DNA from 3 places in the Arthrobacter sp. K5 genome. Region 1 is predicted to be linked to each of the others. Evidence: riboswitches for the same ligand, from Rfam matches in the RefSeq annotation. Region 1 holds a riboswitch; each other region holds the start of a gene.

Region 1 (10,236 bases):
GCGCCGCCTCGGTACAGGAGCGCTTCACCACTTTCCGGATGACGCACTCAAGATCGTACTGCTGCGCGCATTCCGGGCACTCGTCAAGGTGGTGCTTGATCTCCGCAAGGTCGCTGCGGGTCAAAGCTCCGTCCAGATACTCGTAGATGCGCTGCATCCTTGTGTCATCGCAATCGCCCAATCCCTGGCAGTCGCTCATTTCCCGTTCTCCTGTTTGTTGCTTTCCGTTGCCGCCGTGGCGTCTGCAGCAGCCCTGAATCCCCGGTCGGCGGCGTAGTCCGCCAGCATGTCCCGCAGCATCTTCCGTCCCCGGTGGAGCCGGGACATCACAGTGCCGATGGGGGTGTTCATGATGTCCGAAATTTCCTTGTACGCGAAGCCCTCGACGTCGGCGAAGTACACGGCCAGCCGGAACTCCTCCGGGATGGCCTGCAGCGCCCGCTTGACGTCCGAATCCGGCAGGTGGTCCAAAGCCTCGGCCTCCGCGGACCGCAGGCCGCTGGAGGTGTGGGACTCGGCACGGGCAAGCTGCCAGTCCTCGATGGTGTCCGAATTGGACTGCAGGGGTTCCCGCTGCCGCTTCCGGTACAGGTTGATGTAAGTGTTCGTCAGGATCCTGTACAGCCAGGCCTTCAGGTTGGTACCCGGCTTGTACTGATGGAACGCCGAGAACGCCTTGGTATAGGCCTCCTGCACGAGGTCCTCGGCATCGGCCGGGTTCCGCGCCATGCGCATGGCCGCTGAATACAGCTGGTCCACGTATTGCATGGCGTCGCGCTCAAACCGGGCCCGGCGCGCTTCCGCGTCCTCCGAGCCCACGTCGATATCCTCTGCCGCATCAGCGGCGCGTGACGTGCCATTATCCGGGATGCCGTTGGCGGCATCCTCCTGTGTGGCCTGTAAGGCCGGATCCACGGTGCTCATTGCCTTCAAGTCTACTTTGACCGGCGCCGGCCGCCCCTGACGGCGTGGCGCACCGTAGTCCGTGCCGGGGAAGCCGTCGCCCGGGAAGGCACGCCCTGCCTCAAGCGCGTCGGTTTCAGGCACCACAAACGGCCCCATCCTGGCGGGACTTCGCACCCCCACAGCTTCCTTCACCAAAGTCAATGCTCCATCTCCACTCCGCCTAGTAAGGCCCGCGTTCGAGGTACGGTCCGCGCTCTTGACGGTTCCGGCCATGCCCCAGCCGCCGCTACGTGCCGGAAACCGCACAGGACACCGTCCACAGGCTGCTTCCGGTCTGAAGAGCACAACGGCGTGCGGTGGGCAAATATTCCGCAAAAGTGCAAGACTAGAACCGACTCCGCCGCGGCCACCGCGGCTCGGCCATCCAGGAGGAAATTCATGTCCGTTGTCCGCTTTTTTGCCCGGCCGATGCTGGCCTCAAGTTTCATCCTCGCCGGAACGGACAAGCTTAGGAATGCGGACGACACCGCGCAGCAGCTGTCGCCCCTCCTGCGCCGTGCCTCTGAGGCCCTGCCGTTCCAGACGGACGAAAAGGTTCTGGCACGCATCATCGGCGGAACGCAGGTGGGTGCCGGCGTCCTCTTCGCGCTCGGCAAGTCTGCGCGGCTGGCGGCCTCGGTGCTGGCCGTCATCTCGGCACTGAACGCCTTCGTTGAATGGCGCAGCGCCGACATCAGCAGCAAGGAGGGCCGGGAAGCCCGCCGCAACCAGCTGCTCAAGAACATCACTCTCACCGGCGGTGTGCTGCTCGCCTCTGTGGACACAGCCGGCAAGCCCGGCCTGGCCTGGCGCGCAGAGCACCTCGCCGCCGACGCACGGAAGACCGCGACCCACTTCGCCGCGGATGCGCGCAAGACCACCGGCAAGAAGCTGCACACTGCCGACAAGGCCGTCCGCAGGGCCGACAGGGCAGTCCGCAAGGCTGTTGACCACGCGGTGGGGGCATAAGCAAGAATGACGGCATCACCCATGGGCGCGTCCGCTGAAGCCTCCGGCGCTGCTCCGCACTGGCCTGCACCGTTTGCGGAGCAGCCGGTTGACGCGACGGTCCGCGTGCCGGGCTCAAAGTCGCTGACCAACAGGTACCTCGTGCTCGCCGCGCTGGCCGACGGGCCGTCCCGGCTCCGGGCACCGCTGCATTCCCGTGACTCAGCCCTGATGATCGCAGCCCTGCGCCAGCTGGGCGCGGACATCCGGGAGGTGCCGGGCGATGGCGCCTTCGGCCCGGACCTGGAGGTGACGCCGGTTCCGGGCAACTCCAGCGGTGACGACGTCGCCATCGACTGCGGCCTTGCCGGAACGGTGATGAGGTTTGTTCCGCCGATGGCGGCACTGCGCCGCGGCGCAACCGTTTTCGACGGCGATCCGCACGCCCGGGAGCGTCCGATGGGGACTATCATTGAGGCGCTTGCAGGGCTCGGCGTAACTGTCAGCGGAGAGGACGGCGGAATGCCGGCTTCGCTGCCGTTCCGCGTTGAAGGCACGGGGCAGGTCCGCGGCGGGCACCTCGTCATCGACGCCAGCGCGTCCTCCCAGTTTGTCTCCGCCCTGCTGCTGGTGGGAGCGCGGTTCACGGAAGGACTGCATCTGGAACATTCCGGCAGCACCGTGCCGAGCCTGGACCACATCAACATGACTGTTGCCGTGCTGCGCGGGGCGGGCGTGGTGGTGGACGACTCCACGCCCAACCACTGGATTGTCAGCCCCGGCCCGATCCGTGCGTTCGACCAGCGCATCGAACAGGACCTGTCCAACGCCGGCCCGTTCCTAGCCGCTGCCCTCGCAACAGGCGGCACAGTGCGGATTCCGGACTGGCCCGAACACACCACGCAGGTCGGTGACATGTGGCGCATCATCCTCAAAGACCTGGGTGCTGCGGTGACCCTGCAGGACGGCACCCTGACGGTGACCGGCGGCAGTGAAATCAAAGGCGCTGATTTCGCCGAAACCAGTGAGCTGGCACCCACCGTCGCGGCACTGTGCGCGCTGGCCTCCGGCCCTTCGCGGCTGAGCGGCATCGCCCATCTGCGGGGACACGAGACGGACCGGCTCGCCGCGCTTGTCACGGAGATCAACCGCCTCGGCGGCGATGCCGAGGAAACCGCCGATGGCCTCATCATCCGGCCATCGGAACTGCACGGCGGCGTCGTGCACAGCTACGCCGACCACCGGATGGCCACCGCCGGGGCCATTCTCGGCCTGGCGGTCAGGGGTGTCGAAGTGCAGGACATCGCCACGACATCCAAGACCATGCCGGACTTCCCCCAGCTGTGGGCGGACATGCTCGGCCAGCGGAGCAGTGCTGTCACCGACACGGCAGCGCCTGACACTGCAAGGGCCAACATTGCGGGGACCGCCGGTGGCCCGCAGCACTGATTCCTGGGATGAATCCGACGTCCGGATCCGGCCGAACAAAAAAGGTTCCCGCCCCCGGACGAAGGACCGCCCCAGCCATGAGGACGCCGTCACGGGGCGGATCATCACCGTTGACCGGGGCCGTTACACAGCAGTCGTAGGCGAGGACTCCGGGCACGAGCGGACGGTCATCGCCGCCCGCGCCCGGGAGCTGCGCCGCTCCCCCGTGGTGGCCGGCGACTTCGTGTCCCTCGTGGGCGACGTCTCCGGCGACCCGGACACCCTCGCCCGCCTCGTGAAAATCCAGGACCGCAAGACCCTGCTGCGCCGCAGCGCCGATGACACCGACCCGGTGGAACGCGCTGTTGTTGCCAACGCGGACCAGCTGGTGGTGGTGGTTGCTGCCGCAAATCCGGAACCCCGCACCGGCTTCATCGACCGGGCGCTGGTGGCAGCCTACGACGCCGGGATCGAACCACTGCTGCTGGTCACCAAGGCGGACGTCAAAGATCCCACCGAATTGCTCGACAACTACCGCCACCTCGACTTTCCGGTCATCATCAGCCGCACGGCTGACTCGGAAGCATCCGGAATCGACGCCCGGTCCGACGACGGCCTCTCCGCCCGGCTCGACGTTGCCGCGGTGTCCGAACTCCGCGCCCATCTGGACGGCAAGGTGACCGTGATGCTGGGCCATTCCGGCGTCGGAAAATCCACCATGGTCAATGCGCTGACGGGGGCCGAACGTGCCACCGGCGGCGTCAACGCCGTGACGGGCCGCGGACGGCACACGTCGTCGTCGGCCCTCGCGCTCAAGCTCGCTGACGCCCCGGCCGGGAGCTGGATCATCGACACGCCGGGCATCCGCTCGTTCGGGCTGGCCCACGTCGACCCGGACCGCATCCTGCACTCCTTCCCCGACCTTGAGCCGGGCACTGAGGCCTGCGAACGCGGCTGCAAGCACGACGCCACCGCCGTCAACTGCGGCGTGGATGCGTGGGTCGCGGCAGGCCATGCCGGGCCCACCGGAGCAGCCAGGCTGGCGTCCCTGCGCCGCCTGCTGGGCACCGACCCGCGCATGGAGGCCCAGGAAACCAAGGAACTCGGCAGCGTCGGCTAGCCTTCCCCGGCGCAGCCCGGCCCCCGCCTCCCCGCCCCGCCGGGCCTTTGAGGGTAGTTTGGAACCATGACCCAACCCGCTTCAACCTACAACGATGACCTGCGTCTGGCCCATGTGCTGGCCGATTCCGTGGACGACCAGACCATGAGCCGGTTCAAGGCGCTGGACCTCCAGATCGAGACGAAGCCGGATCTGACGCCGGTCACCGATGCGGACAAGGCCGCCGAGGAGTCCATCCGCGGCCAGCTGTCCCGCTCCCGTCCCCGCGACGCCGTGCTCGGTGAGGAGTTCGGAAGTTCCGGCCACGGTTCCCGCCGCTGGATCATCGACCCCATCGACGGCACCAAGAACTTTGTCCGCGGGGTGCCGGTCTGGGCCACCCTGATCGCCCTCGTCGACGAGGGCGAACCCGTGGTGGGCGTGGTCAGCGCGCCTGCGCTGGGCAAGCGCTGGTGGGCGGCCAAGGGCGCCGGCGCCTACTCGGGCCGTTCCCTCGCCGCCGCCACGAGGCTCAAGGTATCCAACGTGTCCAGCCTCGCTGATGCCTCATTGTCCTACTCCAGCCTCGGGGGCTGGAAGGACCGCGGCAACCTCGATGAGTTCCTCCAGCTCACCGAGGACGTGTGGCGCACCCGCGCCTTCGGCGATTTCTGGTCCTACTGCATGGTGGCAGAAGGCGCGGTGGACATCGCCTGCGAACCGGAGCTGAACCTTTATGACATGGCGGCACTGGTGCCGATCGTGACGGAGGCAGGCGGGCGTTTCACCTCGCTCGAAGGCACCGACGGCCCGTTCGGCGGCAACGCTCTGGCGACCAACTCGATCCTGCACTCCGAAGTACTGAAGCGCCTGAACCCGCAGCTGGACGATTTGCTCTAGTTCCTGTCTCCTCCCCCGGCGCCTCAGCGCTGAACATTACGACGACGGGCGCCCCCTTTTGGTGGCGCCCGCCGTCGTATATTCGGCCGTAAGCCCGATATCCGGGCTGCGTAATAATCCGCTTAACATTCCTGTCCGGCTTTTTCATCGCCCGCCCGGATGTCCTAGTCTCGTAACAGGTCACGAGTGCCAGCGCTAAACCCCGGTTAGCTGGCCGGCAACCCTCCATTCGCGGTGGGGTGCCCCGGGTGACGACCAGGCCGATCCGGAACGGACCCGGCAAGCGCGGATCCCCGTCACACGGGGTCCTTTCTCAGTGAGGTCCCATGACGACTGCAATCATCTCTTCCACCACCGACGCCGACGTGCTGGACGGCCGATTTGCCGCCGCCGGACGTCCCCTGGCCGCCGTTACCGGCGCAGAAATCCAGGCTCCGCTGATCCAGGGCGGCCACGTCCGCTACGCCAACCTCGATTACGGCGCCTCCGCGCCTGCACTCTCTGTGGTTTCTGCGTACCTCAACGAGATCCTGCCGTACTACGCCAGCGTGCACCGCGGTGCCGGCTATGCCTCGCAGATCAGCACGTCCGTGTACGAGAACTCGCGGAGCATCGTGCGGGAGTTCGTGGGCGGCCGCGCCGATGACGCCGTCATCTTCACCCGGAACACCACCGACTCCCTCAACCTTCTGGCCGGTTGCCTGCCGGTGAAGGAGCACCACCACACCGGTGAAGTGCTGTACCTGGACATCGAGCACCACGCCAACCTGCTGCCGTGGCAGGGCGTGCCGCACCGCAGCGTCGTGGCCTCGGAAACGCTGGAAGCCACCATCAGCAGCCTGCGCACCGAACTTTCGCACGGCGATGTCAGCCTCCTTGCCGTGACCGGCGCCTCCAACGTCACCGGCGAAATCCTTCCCATCCGGCGCCTTGCTGCACTGGCCCATGAATACGGCGCCCGGATAGTGGTGGACGCCGCCCAGCTGGCGCCGCACCGCCGAATCAACATCGCCGCGGACGACGTCGATTACCTCGCCTTCTCCGGCCACAAGCTCTACGCCCCTTTCGGGGCCGGCGTCCTGATCGGCCGCCCCGACTGGCTCGACGCCGGCACCCCGCACCTCGCCGGAGGCGGCGCCGTGAGCGAGGCCAGGCTCGACGGCGTCAGCTGGGCCACCGGCCCCGCGCGCCACGAGGGCGGCTCACCCAACGTGCTCGGCGCTGCCACCCTGGCCCGGGCAACCCAGGTGATCGCTGCCCTTGATCCGCAGCACTGGCACGCCCATGAGGCCGCCATCCGGTCCTTCCTCGTCGAGGGGCTGCGCAAGATCGACGGCGTCACCGTCCACCAGATCTTCGAGGACAGCGACCCGGACGATGCCATTGGAGTGGTCAACTTCTCCGTGGAGGGTTACGACGCCGGCCTGGTGGCCGCCTACCTGTCGGCCGAACACGGCGTGGGCCTGCGCGACGGCCGCTTCTGCGCGCACCCGCTGCTGAAGCGCCTCGGCCTGCCGTCCGGTTCCCTGCGCGCCAGCTTCGGCGTGGGATCACGGCTCGAGGACGTCCAGCGGCTGCTCGCCGGCATCGAGGAGCTCCGCCGCTCCGGCCTCGGCTGGGACTACGTGGTGGACGCCGGGCGCTGGGTTCCGGCGAACGACACCCGCACCTACCCCGAGTGGGCACCCAACACCCCCGGCACCGCCGGCGCCGCACCCTGCACGCAGGACTGATCTCCACCCCGCCTGCTACGGCGGCGGTCCCCGTACGGTAAATTCGATAGGTAATTTTCGACGTCGGGCTAAGGAGACTGTGCGTGGCACGGGGCGGTCCCAAACTTCATCACGGGCGGCGGCTGGAGCTCGGGCAGAGCTTCCAGGACGGTGGCGAGCACTACCACCGCGTCCGTCCCGGCTACCCAGGCGATTCCGCGGACTGGCTCATCCCAGCCGGGGCCAGCGCTGCCGCCGACATCGGCGCCGGAACCGGTAAATTCACGGCATTGCTGGTGGAACGCGGGCTGAGTGTCAGTGCCGTGGACCCTTCCGTGGATATGCTGGAGCAGCTCGGCCGCACCTACCCCGGGGTTCAAGCCCTGGTGGGAACCGCGGAGGAGACCGGCCTGCCTGAGGGCTCGTTCGACGTCGTCAGCGTTGCCCAGGCGTGGCACTGGTGCGACCCGCTGCGCGCCAGCACCGAGATCTCCCGGATCCTCAGGCCCCACGGGGTGCTGGGCCTGATCTGGAACCAGCTGGACACGTCAGTGCCCTGGGTGCACCGGCTGTCCCGCATCATGCACGCCGGCGACGTCCACAAGCCCGACTTCCGCCCCAAAATCGGCCCGGAATTCACGTCCCTGGAGAGCCATTTAACGCGGTGGGAAGACGCTGTTACTCCGGACGACATCCTCGAACTGGCCAAGTCCCGCAGCTATTACCTCGCGGCCAACGACGCCACCCGCGCCAAGGTGGCCGGCAACCTGAACTGGTACCTGCACGAGCACCTGGGCCATGCCGAGGGTGAACTGCTGCAGCTCCCTTACCTCACCCAGACCTGGCGGGCTGTCAGGGCGGAGGGCCGTGGTGGCAGCAGGTAGGCTTGAAACTGTGAAGACCAGTACGCCCTCCTCCTCGATCGAGGACTACGTTAAGGTCATCTATTCCTTCACGGAGTGGCAGGACAAGCCCATCACCTCCACCCAGCTTGCGCAGCGCCTCGGCGTGGCCAATTCCTCGGTCTCCGAGATGGTGCGCAAGCTCAAGGACCAGGGCCTGGTCCTCCACAAGCCGTACAGCGCCATTACGCTCACGCCCCAAGGGGTCCGGCTGGCCCTCTCCATGGTCCGGCGGCACCGGCTCATCGAGACGTACCTGGTGAAGGACCTGGGATACAGCTGGGACGAAGTCCACGACGAGGCCGAACAGCTGGAACACGCGGTCTCGGACACGTTCATAGAGAGGCTGGCAGCCCGGCTGGGCAACCCGTCACGGGACCCGCACGGCGATCCCATCCCCGCGGCTGACGGAACCGTCCGGATGCCGTCGGCCCACCGGATGATCGAACTCGACGACGGCCACACCGGCAGGATCACCCGGATCAGCGACGAGAACCCGGAGCTGCTGCGCTATCTCGCCGCCGAAAAGATCAGCCTCGACGCCGACGTCGAGGTGCGCGGCCGCAAGCCCTTCGGCGGTGCGCTCGTGGTCCGCATCGGTTCCCCCGGGACCAGCCGCGACGTTGACCTCGCCGACGAAGTGGCCTCCGCGCTGTGGATCCACAGCGACTCCGCGCATCCCGGCTGCCGCATGGCCGGCCTGTAGTCGCAGGTGCGGGCTCCCCTGGCCGGCGGCACTGGCACCGCCCACAAGACGGACTCCGGCTACGGTTGGCGGGTCTGGACGGCGGTGGCAGCCGGCGGGCTGCTCGGCACGGAGCTCCGGTACATGCTGGGACTGCTGTTCCCGGACCAGCCGGGAGAAATACCGTGGGCCACTCTGGGCATCAACATCGTTGGCAGCTTCGTGCTGGCGGCCCTCACCACCATCTGGATCGCGCGGCCGCAGACCGCGTTCTGGCTCCGTGCGGCCATCGGGCCGGGCGTGCTGGGCTCTTTCACCACCTTTTCCGCCGTCGTCTTTTCCACGGACCAACTGACCCGATCCGGACTCCCCGGGGTGGGACTTCTCTATCTGGGGCTGTCCGTCCTGCTGGGGCTGGCGGCGGCCGCCGCCGGTTGGCGGACCGGCAGGGTGCTGGGCGCTTCCCGTGGCTTCGGCGGCACCGGGCCCTTCGGCGGTACCGACGGGACCGGACCGTGACGGCACTCCTCGTGGGCCTCTTCGGCATCGCCGGCGCCCTCGCCAGGTTCGCCGTGGACGGCTGGCTGGCCGGGTTCCCGTCGCCGCGGCGGCACTGGCCTTGGGCTACCCTGCTGGTCAACGTGGCCGGCTCGTTCGTGATCGGGCTGTCGGTGAGCGTCACTTCGGTGTTCGGCCCCGAATGGCACGCCGCCCTGGCCGCCGGGTTCGCCGGCGGTCTGACCACATTCAGCTCCTGGACCACTGCGACGGTGCGGCTGGCCAGCGAACGGCGCTACCTCGCCGCCGCCGCCAACATCCTCGCCAACCTGCTGCTGGGGCTGGCTGCCGCCGCGGCAGGGCTTGCCATTAGCGGCGGCTAGCCGGATCAACGGGCGCTAGCCGGATTGGCGGCGGCTAGCCGGATCAACTGGGGCTAGCCGGTACCGGGTTGCGGATTCCGACGGCGGAACAGGCCCCACCGAGCAACAGCAGTGCCGCCGTGGCCAGCAGCGCGCGGTGCAGGCCCGGCGTCGTCAGCTCGGGACCCACGATGAACCCCGCAAACGCGATGCAGACCAGGCCGGCGATTCGTGAGACCGCATTGTTCACCGCGGAGCCCACGCCCGCCTGCTTCTCAGGAACGGATCCCAGGATGGCCGCCGTCAGCGGTGCCACCGTCATGGAAAGGCCGAGGCCGAACACCAGCTGCCCGGGCAGGACCTGGGTCCAGTAGTTCAGGGAGCCGCCAACGGACAGCGTGAGCAGGAATCCGGCCGCACACAGCACCGGCCCGGCAGTCATGAACCACCGCGGCCCGTGCTTGCCGGCGAGTCTCCCGAAAAACGATGCCAGCAGCATCAGGATCACCGTAGAGGGCAGCAGAGCCAGGCCGGCGGTGGTTGCCTTCATGCCGCCCACCTGCTGGATGTAGATGCCCAGTGCAAAAAACCCAAGGGAAAACCCGCCATATATCGCGGCGGTGGCGATGTTGCCCCAGCCGAAGTTGCGGACAGTGAACATGCGCAGGGGCAGAAGCGGCGCGGCTGTCCGAGATTCATGGACGAGGAAAAGCACGGTGGCGACGAGACCTGCGGCCAGCGGCAGCCAGACCTGCGG
Region 2 (10,236 bases), 1.4 Mb from region 1:
GCCAGCCGCTGCAGCCCCTTGGGCACGGGAATGGTGGGCAGCCACGTGAGCAGCAGGATTCCGGCAACAAGCGTCAGCTCGCGGTGGGTGTCCCCGAAGAAGCATCCGGGAACCGTGAGCATCGCGAGGACCGATACCGCGCACCGCTGCACCCACGTCCGGGTCCGGGCAATGGCCCACCCCAGGGCAAACAGCCACAGTGTTGGCGACGGGTGGGGGATGCCGGGATCAACGATGTCATAGCGCGAGAGCAGTGCGAGGCCGGTGACGGCAAGCGGCAAGAGCAGCGGGAACCGCCGCTCCGCCCGGTCCACCCAGGGGATGGCCAGCAGGGCCGACATGCCCAGGAGGATGTAGACCAGCACCTCGATGAACCAGAAATGCCACTGCGTAGTCACGGCTTCAGGACCGACCACGGAGTTCAGGAGCAGGACGTTGGCCAGGGTGTACCGGTCGGTGATCAGGTAGGCGACCCCGATGAAGGCCATGCTGGGCACCGCCACCCGAGCCAGGCTGGTGAGTTGGCGCCTGAACCGCGGAAGCCGGTCCCCGCTGAGCTGGAACCGGGCGAAGTTGTACCCGGCCACCGCCATGAGGACGTGCGCCATCCCGGGCCATTTCATCAGCCCCACGTGCGTGCTGACGATGAGCACGATGGCCACGGCCCTGAGCACGATGCTGGTTTCGAGCGGGGCAAAGAACGGACGCATCTTCCCGGCAGGCTTTGTCCCCGCGTGCTGCTCCAGGTCGCGGACCGGCGTCACATGCCAGTCGGGCGGAAGGTGCCCCAGCAGCTGCTCCAGGCGGACGGACGTCGCCACGTAGGACAGCGAGTCGCCGCCGAGCGAAACGAACGTGTCGCCGTCGCCGATGTCCGCGCGCTCCAGCGTGTCGCGGAAGACCCGCCGCACGTCGTCGGGGCCGGCAGACGGGTCCGGACCGGGTTTTGAGGGCGCAGGTTCCGAAAGCGCAGGTTCTGACAGCGCCAGGACCGCCTGGTAGTCCACTTTGCCGGTGCCCAGGCGGGGGAGATGCTCGACGGCGTGCAGCTCCAGGGCCGCACGGGGCAGCCCGATGCCCTGCGCGAGGACCTTGGCCAGCAGCTGGGTGTCGTGGCTGCCCTCGACCGCGACGACGAGGCCCTGGTCCGTGCCCGCGCTCGCCGCTTCAACGCCGAGGTCGGCCAGGATGCGCTCCACCTGGCCGAGGTCAACCCGGAGCCCCACGATCTTGACGAACCGGCTGCGCCGCCCCACCACTTCGTAGACGCCGGACGGGTGCTGCCTGGCCAGATCCCCGGTGCGGAGTTCGTGGACTGTGCGGCCGGCGCCGAGATCCTCCGGCGTCTCCGCATAGCCGAGCATGACATTGGGCCCGGTGTAGACGAGTTCGCCGTGCTCGAGGCCGGGCACGGGCTCGATGCGGAAGGCGCCGCCCGGCACCGGGATGCCGATGGCACCGGGGTGCTCGGCGGCCAGCCCGGGCGGCAGGTAGGCCATCCGCGCGGTGGCCTCTGTCTGGCCGTACATGACGAACAGTTCCCAGCCCTTTCGGCGGCCGAGTTCGGCGTAGCCCTGCACGCGTTCGGGGGCGAGCCGGCCGCCGGCCTGGGTGACATACCGCAGGCCAGGCAGGTCCATCCCGGCAAAGCCCACGCGTTCCAGCAGTTCGAAGGTGTAGGGCACCGCGGCAAACGACGTTGCCCCGCCGGTGCGGAAAAGCTCCCAGAAGCACGGATCAACAACGGACAGGTCGGTCAGCACCAGGCCCGCACCCCGGAGCAGGTGGCTGTTGATCACGGACAGCCCGTAGCAGTAGGACATCGGCAGGGTGGTTGCGGCGCGGTCTGCCGGGCCGATGTTCAGGTACTCGGCAATCGACTCGGCATTGGCCTGCAGGTTGGTGGCGGACAGGCGCACCAGCTTCGGCGACCCGGTGGAGCCGGAGGTGCTGAGCAGAAGCGCAAGATCCGGATGGAGTTCGTGCCGGCTGCCCGCCCTGCGTTCCTCGAGCAGCGTCTGTCCGTTGGCGGAACGCAGCACGACGTCGGGGTCGTACGCGGCCACCAGGGACTCGAGCGCCGCCGGCTTGTCCTCCGGAAGCAGGATCAGCGGGTGGCCGCCAACCAGGGCAGCGAGGTAGGCCACCAGGGAGTCGACGTCATTCGCCGCCGCCAGTGCCACCAGGCGCCGCTGCGTGCCTAGCCGGAGCGCGAGTGCATCAACCCTGTCGGCGAGTTCCCGGTAGCTGAGGGTGAAACTGTCGGTAAGAATGGCGGGCCTGTCCCCGTGGCCCGCGAGATCGGCGGCGAAGGGCACCCGCGCGAAATCAAGCTGCGTGGTCACCGGAAGAGGATATTAGTTAAGCCTTACCTAAGTAAAACCGTTCCGCGGCCTGTTACGGCGTGCGATACTCGCTCCGTGAGCGAGTCTTACCAGTTCAGGGCCCCAATGTGGTTGTATCCGGGCGAATCCGGCTGGCACTTCATTACGTTGCCCGTGGATATTGCGGACCAGATCCGCGAGGAGTCCGCGGGCTTCCGCGGAGGGTTTGGCTCGGTGAAGGTGACGGCAGACATCGCCGGCCACCAGTGGCAGACCTCGATCTTTCCCGACACCGGCAGCGGCTCCTACCTGCTGCCGGTCAAGAGGGCGGTGCGGATAGCTGCCCACATAACCGCAGGGGACGACGTCGGGGTCCGGTTGGTCGTCAACAGCCCCTAGGCAGGGCCCCAAGGCGCCAGATGGCGACGGCCGGTCAGGCAGCCCCGGTCCACCGGGCCGGCGCTGCCGCCTGCCGGCGCAAGGGCGTTCCGGTGGCATCGGACGGCGTGCGCTTCTTGCCGAAACCCTGCCTGCGGTGCTCGGCCCGTGCCGACAGCGGCGACTGGGCAGGCACCTGCGGTACAGTGCATCCCTGCTCCGCGGCGTTGGCCGTCACCTGTGCTGCCGCCGGGGAAAGGTCCGTGATGAGCCCCGTCCCGGCGCATTCGCGCACGTCCGCGATCCCGGCCGCGGCCGCGCGCTTGTCCTCGAACGGCGCGGAGATCGCCAGCACAGTCCCATCGGGAGACTTCAGCCGGAACCGGAACTGGGACTCTGCATCAACAAAAACTTCAAAAACTCCGGCCATGGCGGTCCTTCCGGTCAGGGAGGCTGCCGCAGCGTCTTCGCGGCCGCGGCCCCGAACGCATCGCTGCGTCTTTCCTTGGGTGGGGTGCTGAACCGACAGGGGTTTGATCGGTTCATCGGTGTTATTAGAGTCTGCCCAGTGCGCACGGAACCTCACAAGACCATCCGTGTAAACCCTGGGTAAACCCTGCCTGTCCACCCACTAAACCGTGGCGCAGCCCCGTTCTCAAGGACGCCCGAAACGAAGGGACGTGCCGCGCAACGCACGTTCACGGCCCGCCATCGGAAGTAAGAAACAGCCGGATCCCGAAGGGCGAAATCCGGCAAGCCAGGACCCTGGAGGGTCAGATCTGCTTGAGTGCCTGCTCCAGGTCCGCGATGAGATCATCGGCGTCTTCCAGGCCCACGGACAGCCGCACCACTCCATCGCTCAGTCCGATCGCGGCGCGTCCATCCGGCCCCATGGCCCGGTGCGTCGTGGTGGCGGGATGGGTGATCAGCGACTTGGCGTCGCCAAGGTTGTTGGAGATGTCGATGATCTTCAGGGCGTCCAAAAGCGCGAAGGCGGCTTCCTTGCCCGACTGGCCTGCCGTCGTCGCAAGCTCCAGCGTGAGGACGGTGCCGCCGGCCTTCATCTGCTTGGCCGCCAGCTCGAACTGCGGGTGCGACTTGAGCAGCGGGTACTTCACCCAGTTGACGGCGGGCTGCGCCTCCAGCCATTCGGCCAGGCGCAGCGCCGTGGCGGAGGAGTGGTTCACGCGGAGCGCCATGGTCTCCAGGCCCTTGGTGAGTACCCAGGCGTTGAACGCGGAGAGTGCCGGGCCGGTGTGCCGCATGAGCTGCTTGACCGGACCGTCGATGAATTCCTTGGTGCCCAGGATGGCGCCACCCATCACCCGGCCCTGGCCGTCGATGTGCTTGGTGCCGGAGTAGACGATCACGTCCGCGCCGAGGTCTCCGCAGCGCTGCAGGAGCGGCGTGGCGAAGACGTTGTCCGCCACCACCTTGGCGCCCGCGGCGTGGGCGAGTTCGCTGACCGCGGCGATGTCCACGATTTCCTGCATGGGATTGGACGGGGATTCGAAGAAGACGGCCGTGGTGGGCACCGAGAGGGCAGCACGCCACTGCTCGAGGTCCGGACCGTCCACGAAGACGGTCTCCACGCCCCAGCGCGGGAGGATCTCGTTGAGGATCACGAAGCAGGAGCCAAACAGGGAACGGCTGGCGACCACGCGGTCCCCGGCCCCGAGCAGGGCGCCCAGGGCGGTGAACACAGCGGACATGCCGGACGCCGTCGCAAAGCACGCCTCTGTGCCTTCCAGCAGCCGGAGACGTTCCTGGAAGGTGGCCACGGACGGGTTGCCGTAGCGCGAGTACACGAAGCGTTCGTCCTCGCCGGTGAAGGCCCGTTCGGCGGCGGCGGCGGACTCGTAGACAAACCCCGAATTCAGGAAGACGGGCTCGGTGGTCTCTTGGAAATTGGTGCGGTCAAGCCCGCCGCGGACGGCCTGGGTATCGGGGCTCCAGCCGGCGGCGTCGTGATTAAAGGTCAATTTAGTTCTTTCCCAGGTTCGTCGGCAGGCCGCGGTTCTTCCAGCCGTTCACGGTCCGCTCACCATAGCGGTCGGGTTCGCCCTCGAAGCCTTCGAGGACGTTGTAGGCCGTGAAACCGGCCTGTGTGGCGGCGATGGCTGCGGCGATGGAGCGCTGGCCGGAGCGGCACAGGAACACCAGCTCCACGCGGTTGTCCTCAGGCGCCTGCTGCTTCAGCTGCTCGACGAAGTCGGGGTTGGGAATGCCGCCGGGAAACGTCCACTGGATGAACAGAGGATCATTCTCCGTGGCCTTGGTGTCCGGGATGCCGATGTGCGCCCATTCGCCCTCGGTGCGCACATCCACCAGGACGGCGCCCTCCTCGAGCTTGGCCCACGCGTCCTGCGGGGTGAGGTCTCCGGCGTAGCTCATGCGTGGCCCTCGTAGGCTTCGGCGCTGAGGTCGTCGTCGGAGTCCAGCCGGTCCACGGCGGTGGCGACGGCGGCATCTGCGGTGGCGATGGCGGCGGGCAGGACAAGGGCCTGCGCCACAATCACGCTGGTGCCGTTGAAGGTGGCGGCCGGGCTGCCGTGCAGCACGTATCCCTCGGCCAGGGCAGCCGAGATGCGCTCACAGAACGCACGGTCGTCCGGGCCCGTGATCAGGCGGTAGGACAGCTTTTCCTCAGGTTTATCCTGCTGGGACGGCAGCGTTGCAACGGCGGGGGCGTCTGACACGACGGATCTCCTTTTCTCACGCTTGCAGCTCGAAGTGGTCGATATGCCGAGTATTCACCTGAGGCACCCCGCCGTGGAAGGAGGGTTGCCGACCGGCCAGTCAGGGCTTCATGCCGGTACTCATTACTCCCCAAAAACGTAACACTGACGACGGCGGTGCGCACCGCCGCCGTCGTCATGTTCCGTAACGCATCAAAAACAATGCGGTGGGCCCACGCCCGCCGGGTTCCCTGGCCGAGCTTGCGAGGGAAGGGAGCGGGTGGGGACGGCAGTCCCCGCGCTGCGGTTACAAAGCCGGTGGCCGGGAGGATAATGACGGGAGATGAACCGCCGTAACGCCGGATGAAACCAGGCCACAGTGAATGATTCGACCGCGAATACAGTGACTCCCATGCTGCACTTTGGATGGTTTGTGGGCCACGGCTTCGGGGTTCAGGGCTGGGGGACGCCCGGCTACGGAATCGGCTATGACTGGAAGAAGCCCGCCCCCTACCAGCACGCGGTCCGGGAGTTCGAGCGGGCCGGGCTGGACCTGTTCATCATCGAGGACTCGCTCACCGTCCCCGACACCTACGGCGGCAGCGCGGAGGTTTCGCTGGCGCAGGCATCCTTTGCGCCCAAGCACGATCCTCTGGCCCTGGTGCCGTATCTGCTCTCCGCCACGGAGCACCTCGGCATCGTGCCCACCATCAGCGCCTCCTTCTATCCGCCGTTCACCGCGGCCCGGCTGCTGGCCACGCTGCAGCACTTCTCCCACGGGCAGCTGGGCTGGAACGTGGTGACCTCTGGCAGCGACCTTGCCGCGCAGAACTATGGGCTGGACCAGCAGATCGAGCACGACCTCCGCTACGAGAAGGCCGAAGAGTTCGTGGACGTCGTGCGCAAGCTCTGGCGCAGCTGGGAACCCGACGCCATCCTGGAGGACGCCCGGGCAGGCATCTTCGCCGACCACACCAAGGTCCGGCCGATCCACCACGACGGGGAGTTCTTCAAGGTCCGGGGACCTCTGAACACGGCACCGCTGCCGGAGGAACCGGTGCTGGTGCAGGCCGGGGCATCCCCGCGGGGCAAGGCCTTCGCCGGCGCGAACGCGGATGTTGCCATTGCCCTGGCCCGCGGCGTGGACGGCATGAAGGCCTACCGGGACTCCATCCGCGCCGAGGCCGCCGGGGCCGGCCGGAACCCCGACGACGTTAAGGTGCTGTTCGTCCTGAAGCCCACAGTGACCGGTTCCAGGGCCGAGGCGGAGGAGCTGCGGGCTGCCCGCCGGGAACTCACGCAGCGGGACATCGACAGCCAGCTCAACTCGATCTCCTACCTGTCCGTCATCGACTTCAAGCAGTTCGACCTCGACGCGCCCCTCCCCGAGCTCAGCACCAACAGCAACCAGGGCACGCTGGAGCATTTCTCCAAGGCCGCACCGCCGGGTTCCACCCTGCGGCAGATCCTGCAGGCACGCAGCGGCGGCGCGGGCGACAGCATCATCGGCACCGCAGAGGAAATCGCCGACTACCTCGAGGAAACCGGGGCTGCGGTGGGCGGCGACGGCTTCCTCTTCTCCGGCTTCGTGGATCCGGCCACCATTCATGGCGTGCTGGACAGGCTGGCGCCGGTGCTCCGGAGGCGGGGACTGCTGCGGACGAGCTACGGCGACGGCGGCTTCCGCCGGAACCTGCTGGACTTCTAGCGCCATGGCAGGGGCTGGTGCAAGGGCAGGAGCCGGGGGATACGACGGACCGTTGCCGGGCGTCCGGCACGGCACGTTCCTGATCGGCACAGCCCACATCCGTGCCGATGACATGGCCGCGGCAGCCGCCGATCCCGCGGTGGAGGTGGTCCTCAGTGCCGAAGCCCTCGAGCTTGTGGGCCTGTCCCGCGAGGTGGTGCAGGCCGCCATCGACTCCGGCCACCGCGTCTACGGCCTGAACACCCTGCTGGGTTCCGGCCGGGACACTCCCGTGGAGCAGGAATCCATCCTCGACTTCCAGCTGCAGGTGGTGCGCTACCACCACAGCGGCGTCGGCGAACTGCTGGACCGGGACGAAGTCCGCGCCCTCATCCTGGCAAGGCTCATCGGGTTCACCCGGGGCGGCTCGGGGGTGCGTCCGGAGACTGCCCGCTTCTATGCCGGGCTGCTCAACAGGGGCGTGGTGCCCGCCGTCCCGCGCGACGGGTCCGTCGGCTCGTCGGACCTCACCCAGTTGGCGGCGGTTGCCGCCGTCGCCATCGGTGAGGGACAGGCGCTTGCTCCCGACGGCGGCCTGCAGGACGGTGCGGAAGCGCTCACCGCCGCCGGGCTGGAACCGCTGGTGCTGGCGCCGGGCGAGGCCCTGGCGCTGGTCAGCGCCAACTCCTATTCGATCGGCGCCGGCGCGCTGGAGCTCCGCCGCATCCGGCGGCTCGCCGATCTGGCGGACACCGCGCTGGCGCTGTCCCTCGAGGCCACTGCCAGGTACGACGGCGGCGGGAACCTCAGCCCGTTCTCGCCGGCCGTGCAGTCGGCCAAGTCAGTGGACGGCCAGCGCATCTCGGCGGCCAACGTCCGGCGGCTGGTTCGCGGCGGCTGGCTGGAGGACCCGCGGCGGCAGGTATCGGTCCAGGACGCGCTGTCCTTCCGCGCCGCGCCGCAAACGCACGGTGCGTTCCGGGCGCAGGTCACGGCCCTGGCCGACGCGCTCGAGGTGGAGCTCAACGGCAGGGGCGACAACCCACTGACGGATGTCGCCTCCGGCCGGATGGTGTCCGGCGGAAACTTCCAGCCCATGCAGCTCGCCTTGGCGTTCGAGGCCCTGCGACTGGGACTGGCGCATGTCGGAATCAGCAGCGAGCGGCGGGTGGCCAAGCTCTATCCGCCGCAGCGCCTGATCCGGCAGCTCAACCTCGAGGCGGCCCGGGCCGGCACTCCACTCGCGTCCGAAGACCTGCCGGGACTGCTCTGGTACTCGGCTGCCGGCCTGCTGGCAGAGCTGAAGTTCCTGGCGGCGCCTGCCACCCTCGGTGCCCCCACCCTGTCCGCGGACGTGGAGGATCATTCCACCCTGGCCCCGCTGGCCCTCCAGCAGCTGGAGCGCTCGGTGGAGGCTGCGGCCAAGCTCCTGACCATTGAGGCGTTGACGGCCTCCTACCTGTTGGCGGAGGCGCAGGGCACGGATCTGCGGGAAGCGGAGATCCGGCAGCTTGGAGCAGGCACCGGCGCCGTCGTGGCGCGGCTGTCGGAGCTGTTGGCCGGGCAGCTGCCGGCGGCGGTGCTGGTTGACAGCACCCGTGCTGCGCTGGAGGAGCTGTTGGCAGAACTGCCCGAATTGCGGAGACCGGACGTGGGCGGGCCGAACGACCGTGGCCCGAACGAAATATATCCGGATGATGGGGGAGGAGAATCATGACCACCGTGACAGGAAGCGGCCGCCAGGCAAGGCATGTGGGGCAGGTACTGGATCCTGGGATGGACGCCGGTGCGGTGCTGGCACGGGTGGGGAACACTCCGCTGGTGCCGCTGGACGTGCTGAGCCGCGGGCTGGGGAGCACTGTCTTCGTCAAGCTCGAATCGGAGAACCCCGGCGGTTCCATCAAGGACCGGACCGCGTTGAGCATGGTCCGGGCGGCTGAGCGCAGCGGCGAGCTGCAGCCCGGCGGGACCATCGTGGAAAGCACCTCCGGGAACACCGGAATCGGGCTCGCGCTGATCGGGGCGCTGACCGGCCATCCGGTGGTGGTGGTCACGGGTGATTCCATTTCGTCGGAGAAGCTGGAGGCCCTCAACCGATACGGGGCGCGGGTGGTGTTCACCGACTGGAGCGCGCCGTCGGATTCGCCGGACAACGCGCGGGCGGTCGCGGCCCGGATCACGGCCGAAATTCCGGGCGCGTGGCGTCCGCTGCAGTTCGACAACCCGGCCAACCCGCGGGCGCACTATGAGGGGACGGCGCCGGAAATCTGGGAGCAGACGGCGGGCAGGGTGACGCACTTCGTCGCCGGCGTGGGCACCGGCGGCACCATCAGCGGGAACGGGCGGTACCTCAAGGAGAAGTCCGGCGGGCATGTGGAGGTAATCGGCGCGGACCCGTACGGTTCGGTCTACAGCGGCGGGCATCCCGGCCCGATCCTGGTGGACGGTGTGGGCAACTCCTGGCCCAAGCCCGACTGGCCGAAGGTCTTCGATCACGGTCTGCTGGACCGGTTCCTGCGGATTCCGAATGACGAGGTGTACACCACGCTGCACCGGCTGCTCAACGACGAAGGACTGTCCCTCGGGCCGTCGTCGGGCCTGACGGTGGCCGCAGCGCTCCGGGTGGCCAGGGCGGCGCCGCACGGGTCAGTGGTGGTGGCGATCGCCCCGGACACGGGCAGCAACTACCAGAGCAAGGCCTTCAACCCTGTGTGGCTGGCGGACAACCACATCCGCCTGGCCTCGGATCTTGCGGAGGACTAGGACCTGGCGGAGGACCGGACCCGCAGGAACCCGTCAGGAGGCAGGGCCGCTGGTGGCCGTCTCGCTTTCTGAACGGATCCAGGCATTCCAGTCCAGCGGGTGGACGGAGGGCCTGCCCAGCAGGTAGCCCTGCGCCGCGGCCATGCCGAGTTCGGTCACGGCCTCGAGTTCCTCCGGCGTCTCCACGCCCTGGGCGCCGAGTGCGGCATCGATGTACCGGGCGAGTTCGGCCATGGCAGCGGCCCTGAGCCGCTGGCCGGGCGAGCTTTCAATGCCCGCGATGAAGCTCCGGTCCAGTTTGATGACGTCCGGGTGCAGCTCCAGGACCTGGTCCATGGACGTGAAGCCGGCCTCGGCGCCGTTCACGGCGATCCGCAGCCCGCGGCGCCGCAGAGGAGCGATGGCG
Region 3 (10,236 bases), 1.5 Mb from region 1:
ATTACAGACGGTATGTGCACTGATGCACACAGATGAAAGGCTTGCCGTGGACCTGAGGCGGCTTCCGAGCCCGGACGACCTGCTGATCCTGCTGACAGTTGCGCGTCTGGGCAGGTTCAACGCGGTGGCGGAAACCCTGGGCACCACCCACACCACCATCTCCCGCCGGATCCTCGCCCTGGACAAGCAGCTTGGCGGGCGCACTCTTGAACGCAGCCCGCAGGGCTGGGAGCTGACCCAGCTCGGTGCCGCCGCCGTGGAGGCGGCGGAAGCCATCGAGAACACTCTTGGATCACTTTCCGGCCTGATCAGCCAGGACCAGAGCGCCCTGTCCGGGCTGGTGCGGGTGGCGACGACGGACGGTGTGGGAGCCGTGTTCGTTACGCCGGCGCTGGTCCGGTTGCAGCAGCAGAACCCGCAGCTGAACATCGAGATGCTGAGCGCCACGCGGAAGGTCAGTCAGAACAGGTCCGGCGTGGACCTGGAAATCGTGGTTGGCCGGACGGATGTCAGCAACGCCCAAACAATCTTCCTGAGCAATTACTACCTGCGCCTCTACGCCAGCCCCGGCTACGCCGCGGAGCATGGACTGCCGGGAACGCTCGACGACGTCGGGCAGCACGGCTTTGTCTCTTACGTTGAGTCTGCGCTCCAGGTGGCCGAGTTGGGGCACCGCTGGTCCTCGCAGCTGCCGATGCCTACCTCGAGCTTCCAGGCCACGAGTGTCTTCGCCCAGGTTGAGGCGGTGCGGCAGGGCGCAGGCATCGGGCTGCTGCCGAACTTCATGGTGGCCGGGCAGCCGGATTTCGTTCCCGTCCTCGCCGGCGACTTCGAGCGCCAGCTGCCCATCTGGGCGGTGGCGCGGCCGGAGTCCCTCCGCTCGGCTGCGGTGCAGGCCGTCATCTCGTCACTCAAGGAGGAGGTCAAGGCCCGGGCGGGCCTGCTGGCGGGCTGACGCGCGCCTGCCCGCCGTACCCCCGTCAGGCCGTGCCCCCGTCAGGCCGTGCCCCCGTCAGGCCGTGAACAGCCGCCGCACCACTTGCCCGGACGCCAGCGCATCCAGTCCCTCGTTGATCTCGGTGAGCGGCCTGGTGTCGGTGTGCAGCAGTTCCACCGGCAGCCGGCCCTCCCGCCAGTAGCCGAGGTAGAGCGGGATGTCCCGCCCGGGAACGGCATCGCCCATGTACGAACCAAGCAGGCGTTTGCCGGCCCCGGCGAACTGCAGCGCCGGCACTGTCAGCTCTGCTGAGGGATGGGGCAGACCGACCGAGACGACGGCGCCGCCCCGGGTCACGTGCCCGAGGCACGCGGCGATCACGCCGGCCGAGCCAACCGCTTCGACAGCGACGTCGACCCCGTCCCCGGCGGCTTCCGCGATGAGTCCGGCCGCGTCCTCGGGCGTCCCCACGGCGGTGGCGCCGCAGTCGAGGGCGAGCTGGTGCTTGCCGGAATTGGGATCGATGGCGATCACGCTGCCGGCCTCCGCGAGGGAGGCGGCCATGACGGCGGAAAGGCCCACTGCCCCCAGCCCGAAGACGGCCACCGACTGGCCGGCCGTGACGGCGGCGGTGTTGAGCACAGCGCCCATGCCGGTGAGTACGGCGCAACCGAACATCGCCGCAACGGTGTCCGGGACGTCGTCGTCAATTACCACCACGGACTCCCGGGCCACTACGGCGTAATCGGCGAAAGCCGAGACGCCCAGGTGATGGTTGATGCGCTCCCCTGCCGGCGTCCGCAGCAGCGCCTCGCCGTGGAGCAGGTCGCCGGAGCCGTTGACCTCGGCCGCCTGGTGGCAGAGCGCGGGACGGCCGGACCGGCAGGCACGGCAGTCCCCGCAGCTCGGCACGAAGACCAGCACCACGTGGTCCCCCACGGACACGTCGGAGACGCCGCCGCCGACAGACACGACCCGCCCCACGGCCTCGTGGCCCAGCGCCATGGGCAGGGGCCGGACCCGCGAACCGTCCACCACGGAAAGGTCCGAGTGGCACAGGCTGGAGTAGGTGATGGCAACACCCAGCTCGCCGGCGCGCGGCTCGGGCCGGGCCAGCTCCTGCACCACCAGGGGCCGGGCGTCCGCGTAGCTGGGCTTCTGCGATGCACTACCGGTGCTGGGGACGGCGGAGTAGAGGACTGCTGCTTTCATGGAAATCCTTGGTCTCGGTGAACGGGCAACTGCCCGGCCCCGCACGGGTGGCGGGTCCGGGCAGCTGCTGGATGCTCGTCAGGGTCGAGGCTAAAGCCGGGCCTACTTCTTGCCGGCTGCGAGCAGGTCGGCAGTGCCCTGGGCGTCGGCCGCGTCCACGTCGTGGAGCGAGATGCCGCGGGTTTCCTTCAGGAAGAACACCGCGACAGCGGTGATGGCGCAGGCAATCAGCAGGTAGATGGCCACCGGGACGGAGGACTTGTAGGTGCTCAGGAGCGACGCGGCGATGATCGGGGCCAGCGAACCGGCCACGATGGAGGTCACCTGGTAGCCGAGCGAGACGCCGGAGTAGCGCATCCGGGTGGGGAACATTTCCGCCATGATCGCCGGCTGGCCGGCGTACATCAGTGCGTGGAACAGCAGGCCGATCATGATGGACGCCAGGATGATGACGTCGTTCTTGGTGTCCATCATCGGGAAGGCGAAGAAGCCCCAGGTGGCACCGAGGATTGCCCCGGCCATGTATACGGGCTTGCGGCCGAAGCGGTCCGACATCTTGCCCACCAGCGGAACGGCGGCGAAGTGCACGGCATGGGCCAGCAACAGCAGCAGCAGGATCCGCGTCGTGTCGGCCTGGACAACCGTCTTCAGGTAAGTGATGGAGAAGGTCACCACGAGGTAGTAAAGGATGTTCTCGGCAAAGCGCAGGCCCATGGCTGTGAAAACGCCGCGCGGGTAGCGCCTGAAGACCTCGGCCACGCCGTAGCCCTTGTGCCCCGCCTCGACCTCTTTGCGGGCTTCGAGGAAGATCGGGGCGTCGTTGACCTTGGTGCGGATGTAGTAGCCGATGAGGACGATCACCGCGGAGAGCCAGAACGCGACGCGCCAGCCCCAGCCGAGGAAGGCTTCCTGGGTCAGGGTGGAGGACAGGATGAACAGCACGGCCGTAGCGAGCAGGTTGCCCATGGGCACGGCGGACTGCGGCCAGCTGGCCCAGAATCCGCGGGACTTGCTGGGGCTGTGCTCTGCCACGAGGAGGACCGCGCCGCCCCATTCGCCGCCGACCGCGAAGCCTTGGGCGAACCGCAGGAAGACCAGGAGCGCGGGCGCCCAGTAGCCGATCTGCTGGAACGTCGGGAGGCAGCCCATGAGGAAGGTGGAGACACCGACCAGGATGATGCTCAGCTGCAGCAGCTGCTTGCGGCCGAACTTGTCGCCGAAGTGCCCGAAGACGATGCCGCCGATCGGGCGGGCAATGAAGCCGACCGCGTACGTGAGGAAGGCGGCGATGATGCCGTCCAGCTCGGTGCCGGCGTTGGGGAAGAAGGTCTTGCCGAAGACCAGGGTGGCAGCCGACGCGTAGAGGAAGAACTCATACCACTCCACGACGGTGCCGGCCATGGACGCCGTGACAACTTTCTTGAGGCCTGTGGCCTTGATATCGGTTTCCTCTGCACGCCTTGCGGCGGAGCTTTCCGTACTCATTGCGAACTCCTTCGGCGTCTTCCTCGACGCCACGGGGACCAGTCGATGGCGAACTGGTGTGATGCGCACCACGAACGCCGGATTCAACGAGTATGGTCTGCCGATGACGCAAGCTCAACGCCAAATAGTGCAGGGCACATCTGCATAAATGCACATATGCGGCATCGGCATTGCCACGATACGGTCGGCTCCGGCGCCGCGGACCGGCCCTGGAGTCAGTTCAGGAGGTGTGCCCTGAGCTGGGCGTTCAGCTGGCCGATCTCCGTGAGGAAGCCGTCGTGGCCGATGGGCGAATCGATCATGTGGACATCCACGTCCCCGGGCAGGGCCTCGGCGAGTTCCAGCGACTGGGCGGGAAAGTACAGCCGGTCCGTCTCCACGGCGGCAACGAAGAAGTCCGCGGAGGCCCGCGCCAGGGCTTCCTTGAGCGTCCCTCTCCCCCGGGCGACGTCATGGCTCATGAGCGCTTCCGTCAGGGCGATGTAGCTGTTGGCGTCGAAGCGCCGGACCAGCTTGCTGCCCTGATGGTCGAGGTAGCTCTCCACCTGGTACCGGCCACGGTCCGCCAGGGCGTCGGCCTGCAGCGGCTCTTCGGCGGCCTGGGCGTTCCTGCCGAACCGGAAATCGAGTTCGTAGGCAGACCGGTAGGTAATGTGCGCAATCCGCCGTGCGAGCGCCAGGCCCTCCACGGGTTCCGGCCCGCCGTAGTAGTCGCCGCCGTTGAAGTGGCGGTCCTGCCGGATAGCAAGAGTCTGCGCCTGGGCGAAGGCGATCTGTTCAGCCGTGCTCCTGGCACCGACGGAGATGACACCGCAGCGGCGCACCCGCTCCGGGAAAGTCACTGCCCATTCGAGGGCGCGGGCCCCACCCATGGAACCGCCCACCACCGCGTGCCAGCTGCTGATGCCGAGCCGGTCGGCGAGCCTGGCCTCGGCGAGGGTGGAGTCCCTGAGCGTCACCAGCGGAAAGCGCGAACCCCAGGGTTTGCCGTCCGGAGCGGCCGACGACGGTCCCGTGGACCCGTAACAGCCGCCCAGGATATTGATGGAAATGACAAAGAACCTGTTAGTGTCCGCCGGCGCGCCGGGCCCGGCGAACTGTTCCCACCAGCCCTCCTCGTCACCGGCACCCCGCGTCACGTGCGTGCTGCCGGTGAGGGCATGCTGAACGAGGATGGCGTTGGAGCCGTCCTCGTTGAGGGTTCCCCAGGATTCGTAGGCCAGTGTGACGTCCGGCAGGAAGCCTCCGGCCTCGAGCTCCAAGCCGCCAATGTTGACGTACCGGACTGTGCCGTCCTGGTTTGCGCCGCCGGGAGCGGTGCCGTCCAGACCCGTCCGGTGCGGAGCCCCGGCGGCCGGAAGGTCGGTGCTGCTGACAGAAATCGTCATAGGTAAACCTCTTCTTCGCGCTTGCCCGCCGACAGCTGTCCGGCAGGCCAGGTCTTCACCCGGGGCACCCCACCGCGGAAGGAGGGTTGCCGGCCAGCAAGCCGGGGCTGTCGCTGGCACTCATGACCTGTTGCCCAGTTTACGAAACACGCGGACATCTGCGCGAAGAATGTGACGGCTGTGTGACTCCCGGGCCTTTTCCGGGGCCTTTTTCGCCGGCACTCATGACCTGCGATCAGTGCACGAATGGCTCTGTTACGCGCACAGCTTTGTGACGAACTTCGACAAAGTATGGACTTTTCTCCAGGTTAGGCAACCCTAAGCTGAGAGCCCCGTCACAAAGTGCCAAGATGAGGGCATGCGCATGGATCACGTCTCTTACGCCTGTGAACACGATGGCCTCGCGGCCACCACCGAACGTATCTCCTCTGCCCTCGGCGTCGAAGCCGTAAAGGGCGGAGTGCACCCCCGGTTTGGAACCCGGAACATGATCATCCCCCTGGCAGGCCACAAGTATCTCGAGGTTGTTGAGGTCCTGGACCACCCGGCGTCGGACAAGGCACCGTTCGGCCAGGCCGTCCGGGCCCGGTCCGCAGCGGGCGGCGGCTGGATGGGCTGGTGCGTCGAAGTTGACGACCTTGCCCCCTTCGAGGAGCGTCTGGGCCGCTCCGCCGTCAACGGCAACCGCAAGTTCCCCGACGGCCGGGAGTTGGTCTGGAAGCAGATTGGCATCCTGGGCCTGATCGCGGACCCGCAGGTTCCGTACATGCTGAAGTGGGAAGGCGATCCGGGACTGCACCCGTCCAACGCCTACGACAGCAATGTGAAGATGTCCAGCCTCACGATTGCGGGCTCTGCCGAGCGCGTGACCGAGTGGCTCGGCGAGCCCGTCGAACGGCCGCTTGAGGATGTCGCAGTGAACTGGGTGGCCCCGCACGGCACTCCGGGAATCCTCTCCGTCACGTTCGAAACCGCGGCAGGCGCCGTCACCATCTGACGCATTTTCTGCCCTTAACTTCGGCCGCCATCAGCAGGTGCCAACGACGCCACCCGCCGATGGCGGCCGAATCATTTTTAACGGCTGCCAGCGCAGGACCGATGACGTGGGACCGCCAGCCCAGGACCACTAACCCAGCCCGGCCGCCTTGCCGAACAGACTGAAGCCGACGAACGCCACGATGTCCAGCAGCGCGTGCGCGATGACGAGCGGCATCACCCGGCGGGTTTTGGTGTAGACCCAGGCGAAAACGACGCCCATGACCGCGTTTCCGATGAAGGGCCCGAACCCCTGGTACAGGTGGTAGCTGCCGCGAAGCATCGAGGAGACAAAGATCGCCAGGGGCATGGACCAGCCGAACTTGGCGAACCGGTCCAGGAGATAGCCCACCACAATGACTTCCTCCACGATCGCGTGGCGCATGGCGGACAGGATCAGCACGGGCACTGTCCACCAATATGCGTCCAGGCCGCTGGGGATGATCGCCGTCGTAATTCCCAGGGCACGTCCGGCGGCGTAGAGGCCCAGCGACGGGATGCCGATCAGGGCGGCCAGCCCGAGCCCCTGCACCAGGTCCTTTCCGGGCCGGGCAAAGTTGAATCCCAGCTTCCGGAAGGCGGAGCCGGCGTCGTGCCCGGACCCGGCCTTCGCCTGGCGCTGGTCTGTCATAAAGTAGATCACCAGCAGGACCGGCACCAGGGCGAAGATGATGTCCAGCAGCTGGTACGTCAGGTCGAAGTACTCCCGGGTGCTTTGTGACCTATTCAGCGTGGACGTCCCCTGCGCCAGCGGTGCCCGGGTCATCTTGTCCAGCAGCTGCACCACGGAATAGACGGCGGACTGCCCCAGCGACAACCCCAGGACAATCCAGACTTCGAACCGCAGCCGGCGGCGGGAGGGAACCAACATGTTCCTATCTTGCCTGTACCTGCTGGTACTTTCCTGTCAGCCTGTTGGCTCCTGCCATTCGCTTCCTGCTGGCCAGTCGGTTCCTGTCCGGCTGCGGGCTGACCCTATGCTGGGAAACCATGAGCGCTCCCGGGAAAGTCATCATGATCCGGCACGGCCAGTCGGCGGCCAACGCGGACACCTCCATCTACAACAGGGTGCCCGACTACCGGATTCCACTGACGGAGCTCGGACTGGAGCAGGCGAAGGCCGCCGGGGAGCGCATCCGCCGGGAGCTGGACGGACGGCAGGTGAGCGTCTACGTGTCTCCGTACCTGCGCGCCTACCAGACCCTCGAGGCGCTCAACCTGGGAGCCCTGACCGAGCGGGTGATCGAGGAGCCGCGGCTGCGGGAGCAGGACTGGGCCAACTTCCAGATTTCCGGCGACATCGAGGACCAAAAGGAACTCCGCAACGCCTACGGCCACTTCTTCTACCGCTTCCGGGAGGGCGAGTCCGGCTCCGACGTCTACGACCGGATCTCCTCGTTCATGGAAACCCTGTACCGGCACTGGTCCAAGCCGGACTACTCCCCCAACGCCCTGCTGGTCACGCACGGGCTGACCATGCGCCTGTTCTGCATGCGCTGGTTCCACTGGTCGGTGGAGTATTTCGAGTCGCTGAACAACCCCGAAAACGCCGAAGTCCGCATGCTGGTGCGCAACAGTCTGGGCAAGTACGAACTCGACACGCCCTTCACCCAGTGGGTGGACCGGAGGGTGGACGAGACGGTGCTGGACGCACCGCCGGTAATCTTTTAGGCGCCGGCCACGATCACTTCGGTGCCGCGGGCCTCGAACGCGGCCTTGTCCGCCGCAGAAATGCCGGCATCGGTGATGAGCCGGGTGAAGTCGTAGCCGTCCATGGTGGCGAACGCCCGGCGGCCCACCTTCGAGGAATCTGCGATCACGTAGGAGACGCTGGCACGGCTGGCCAGCAGCGCATTGACCGTTGCCTCGGCCTCGCCGGTGTTGGTGGGCCCCACCTCGGCGTCGACACCGTTGACCCCGATGAAGGCGATGTCCAGCACTACCTTCTGCATGATGATGTCCGTGTACGGGCCCACGAGCTCATAGGACCGGGTGTTGAGGATGCCGCCTGTCACCATCACCTTGAGGTTGGGCCGGACGGCAAGCTGCGAGGCGATGTTGATCGCGTTGGTGACCACCGTGAGGGTGGGCTGGTTCGACGGCGAATTGAGGTCCTCGCGGGTGGCCAGGATCTGCGCCAGGGCGGTGCTCGTGGTGCCGCCGCAGAGCCCGATCACCATGCCCGGGGCAATGAGCGCCGAGGCGGCCAGGGCAATCTCCTGCTTGGCCACGGCGTGGTCGTCCCGGTTGTACCTGCCGGGAAGGTCGTAGGCCAGGGCGCCGGTGGTGGCGCCGCCGCGGGTCCGCGTCAGCAGCCGCCGCTTGGCCAGGCTGTCCAGGTCGCGCCGGGCGGTTGCGGGTGACACGCCGAGCCGGGTGACGATCTCCTCGACTTCCACCTGGCCGGTCGCGGCAAGGAGATCAAGGATGGCCGTCAGTCGGTCGGTGCGGGTCATGCAGGGCCTTTCAGGATCCAAAAGCGCCACGAAAAATGACGCTTTGTGATTGTAGCAGACCCGTAATGATCATGTTCCGTCACGAACGTCGGGCGGTGGCCCCGCCTGACACTACCGTGCGCGCACCCCTGCGCGCCAAACCGCGTGGGTGAGCGGCATGCCGGGCCGGTAGGCGAGGTGGGTGGCGGACGGGGCGTTGAGGACGTGCAGGTCCGCCCGGTGCCCCACGGCGATGGAGCCCACTGCGCGTTCGCCGTCGACGTCGTTGCCGGACTCGCGCTGCAGCGCCAGGGCGCCGCCGTACGTCGCCGCCCGGACGGCCTCGTGGACGCTCAGGCCCATCTGGAGGACGGCGGTGGTGACGCAGAACGCCATGGAACTCGTGTAGGACGTGCCGGGGTTGCAGTTGGACGCGAGCGCCAGGGGCACACCGGCGTCCAGCAGTTGCCGGCCGGGGGCCAGCGGCTGCCGGGTGGAAAGGTCGCAGGCCGGCAGGCAGGTGGCCACCGTTCCGCGCCGGCCCGTTCCTGCGGCGGCATCCCAGCCGGTCCAGCCGGCGGCGAGGCCGGCGATGTCCTGCTCCGAGAGATAGTTGACGTGGTCCACGCTCGCTGCGCCGAACTCCACGGCGAGGCGGACCCCGGCGCCGTGACCCAGCTGGTTGCCGTGCACCCGCAGCCCCAGCCCGGCGTCGCGGCAGGCCTGCAGCACGGAGCGGGACTGCTCCTCCGAGAAGGCGCCGCGTTCGCAGAACACGTCGGCCCACCGGGCGTAGGGGCGGACCGCGTCCAGCATCGGGCCGCAGACGAGTTTGGCGTACTCCTCCGCGTCCATCCCGGCCGGCACCAGATGGGCGCCCAGGTAGGTGACCTCGTCCGCCACGGTCGACGCGATCCGGGCGCTTCTGGCCTCCTGCTCCACGTCGAGGCCGTAGCCCGTTTTCGTTTCCAGGTACGTCGTGCCTTGCGATACCGCTTCGGCGACGCGCCCCTGCGCCAGCCGTGTGAGGTCGTAGTCGCCGGTGGTCCGGGTGGCTTCGGTGGTGACGGCGATGCCGCCGGCGCTGTAGTCCTCCCCCGCCATCCGCGCTTCGAATTCGGCCGTCCGGTCACCGGCGAAAATCAGGTGCGTGTGGGAGTCCACCCAGCCGGGCAGCACGGCCCGGCGGCCGGCATCCACGGCGTCGTCGGCCGCCGGTGCGCCGGATGCCTGGCCAATCCACGAGATCCGTTCCCCCTCGATCACCACTGCCGCGTCCTTGAGGACACGGTGTTCCGGGTCCTGGGTCATCAGTTCGGCGATGTTGGTGATCAGGGTGCTCATGGATCCATTCTTCAGCGCCGGATGGACCAGCGCGTCGCAGCCAGCGCATCCGCCGTCCGGGATACCGGACCGGCACTGGTTTCTCCCGCGGCGTTGGTTTCCGGACCCGCCAGGATCTGGGCCGCGGCCAGTTCCGCGATGCCGGACGACGTCTGGAATCCGTAGCCGCCCTGGCCGGCGAGCCAGAAGAACCCGCGGGCCTCGGCGTCGAACCCCACGACCGGGACGCCGTCGGCCGCCTCGGTGCGCAGGCCGGTCCAGGCCCTCCGGACGGGGCCGATCCCCAGCGTCGTCAGCGTATTGAGCCGGGCGATGAGCCGCTCCACGTCCCCGGGACGGGGACGTGCGTCCTCCGCCGGGCTGGCCACGTGCTCCGACGGTGAGATCAGCACGTCGCCGC

Evidence for each region. Region 1 has a riboswitch for S-adenosylmethionine ahead of ABRP34_RS05895 (aminotransferase class V-fold PLP-dependent enzyme). Riboswitches for the same ligand answer to the same signal wherever they lie in the genome.
Region 2: another riboswitch for S-adenosylmethionine. It lies ahead of ABRP34_RS12265 (DUF1737 domain-containing protein); the one in region 1 lies ahead of ABRP34_RS05895 (aminotransferase class V-fold PLP-dependent enzyme).
Region 3: another riboswitch for S-adenosylmethionine. It lies ahead of ABRP34_RS21400 (homoserine O-acetyltransferase); the one in region 1 lies ahead of ABRP34_RS05895 (aminotransferase class V-fold PLP-dependent enzyme).

Annotation. Positions count from the first base shown of each region.
Region 1 covers NZ_CP159279.1:1,312,559-1,322,794, forward strand. Annotated here, with positions in the region: gene rsrA (mycothiol system anti-sigma-R factor) at 1-199, opposite strand, end outside; gene ABRP34_RS05870 (sigma-70 family RNA polymerase sigma factor) at 196-924, opposite strand; gene ABRP34_RS05875 (DoxX family protein) at 1,345-1,914, shown strand; gene aroA (3-phosphoshikimate 1-carboxyvinyltransferase) at 1,921-3,342, shown strand; gene ABRP34_RS05885 (ribosome small subunit-dependent GTPase A) at 3,326-4,441, shown strand; gene hisN (histidinol-phosphatase) at 4,508-5,320, shown strand; SAM riboswitch class IV at 5,499-5,612, shown strand; gene ABRP34_RS05895 (aminotransferase class V-fold PLP-dependent enzyme) at 5,647-7,053, shown strand; gene ABRP34_RS05900 (class I SAM-dependent methyltransferase) at 7,137-7,916, shown strand; gene ABRP34_RS05905 (metal-dependent transcriptional regulator) at 7,927-8,640, shown strand; gene ABRP34_RS05910 (CrcB family protein) at 8,647-9,138, shown strand; gene ABRP34_RS05915 (CrcB family protein) at 9,135-9,500, shown strand; gene ABRP34_RS05920 (MFS transporter) at 9,544-10,236, opposite strand, start outside.
Region 2 covers NZ_CP159279.1:2,701,130-2,711,365, reverse strand. Annotated here, with positions in the region: gene ABRP34_RS12290 (AMP-binding protein) at 1-2,345, opposite strand, end outside; gene ABRP34_RS12285 (DUF1905 domain-containing protein) at 2,451-2,723, shown strand; gene ABRP34_RS12280 (YegP family protein) at 2,758-3,132, opposite strand; gene ABRP34_RS12275 (O-succinylhomoserine sulfhydrylase) at 3,476-4,684, opposite strand; gene ABRP34_RS12270 (rhodanese-like domain-containing protein) at 4,686-5,096, opposite strand; gene ABRP34_RS12265 (DUF1737 domain-containing protein) at 5,093-5,401, opposite strand; SAM riboswitch class IV at 5,415-5,529, opposite strand; gene ABRP34_RS12260 (NtaA/DmoA family FMN-dependent monooxygenase) at 5,760-7,088, shown strand; gene ABRP34_RS12255 (aromatic amino acid ammonia-lyase) at 7,093-8,784, shown strand; gene ABRP34_RS12250 (cysteine synthase family protein) at 8,781-9,830, shown strand; gene ABRP34_RS12245 (EAL domain-containing protein) at 9,864-10,236, opposite strand, start outside.
Region 3 covers NZ_CP159279.1:4,708,627-4,718,862, reverse strand. Annotated here, with positions in the region: gene ABRP34_RS21415 (LysR family transcriptional regulator) at 23-955, shown strand; gene ABRP34_RS21410 (alcohol dehydrogenase catalytic domain-containing protein) at 1,013-2,149, opposite strand; gene ABRP34_RS21405 (MFS transporter) at 2,252-3,634, opposite strand; gene ABRP34_RS21400 (homoserine O-acetyltransferase) at 3,850-5,022, opposite strand; SAM riboswitch class IV at 5,035-5,150, opposite strand; gene ABRP34_RS21395 (VOC family protein) at 5,381-6,019, shown strand; gene ABRP34_RS21390 (CPBP family intramembrane glutamic endopeptidase) at 6,149-6,928, opposite strand; gene ABRP34_RS21385 (histidine phosphatase family protein) at 7,048-7,728, shown strand; gene ABRP34_RS21380 (DeoR/GlpR family DNA-binding transcription regulator) at 7,725-8,513, opposite strand; gene ABRP34_RS21375 (amidohydrolase family protein) at 8,625-9,836, opposite strand; gene ABRP34_RS21370 (FAD-dependent oxidoreductase) at 9,848-10,236, opposite strand, start outside.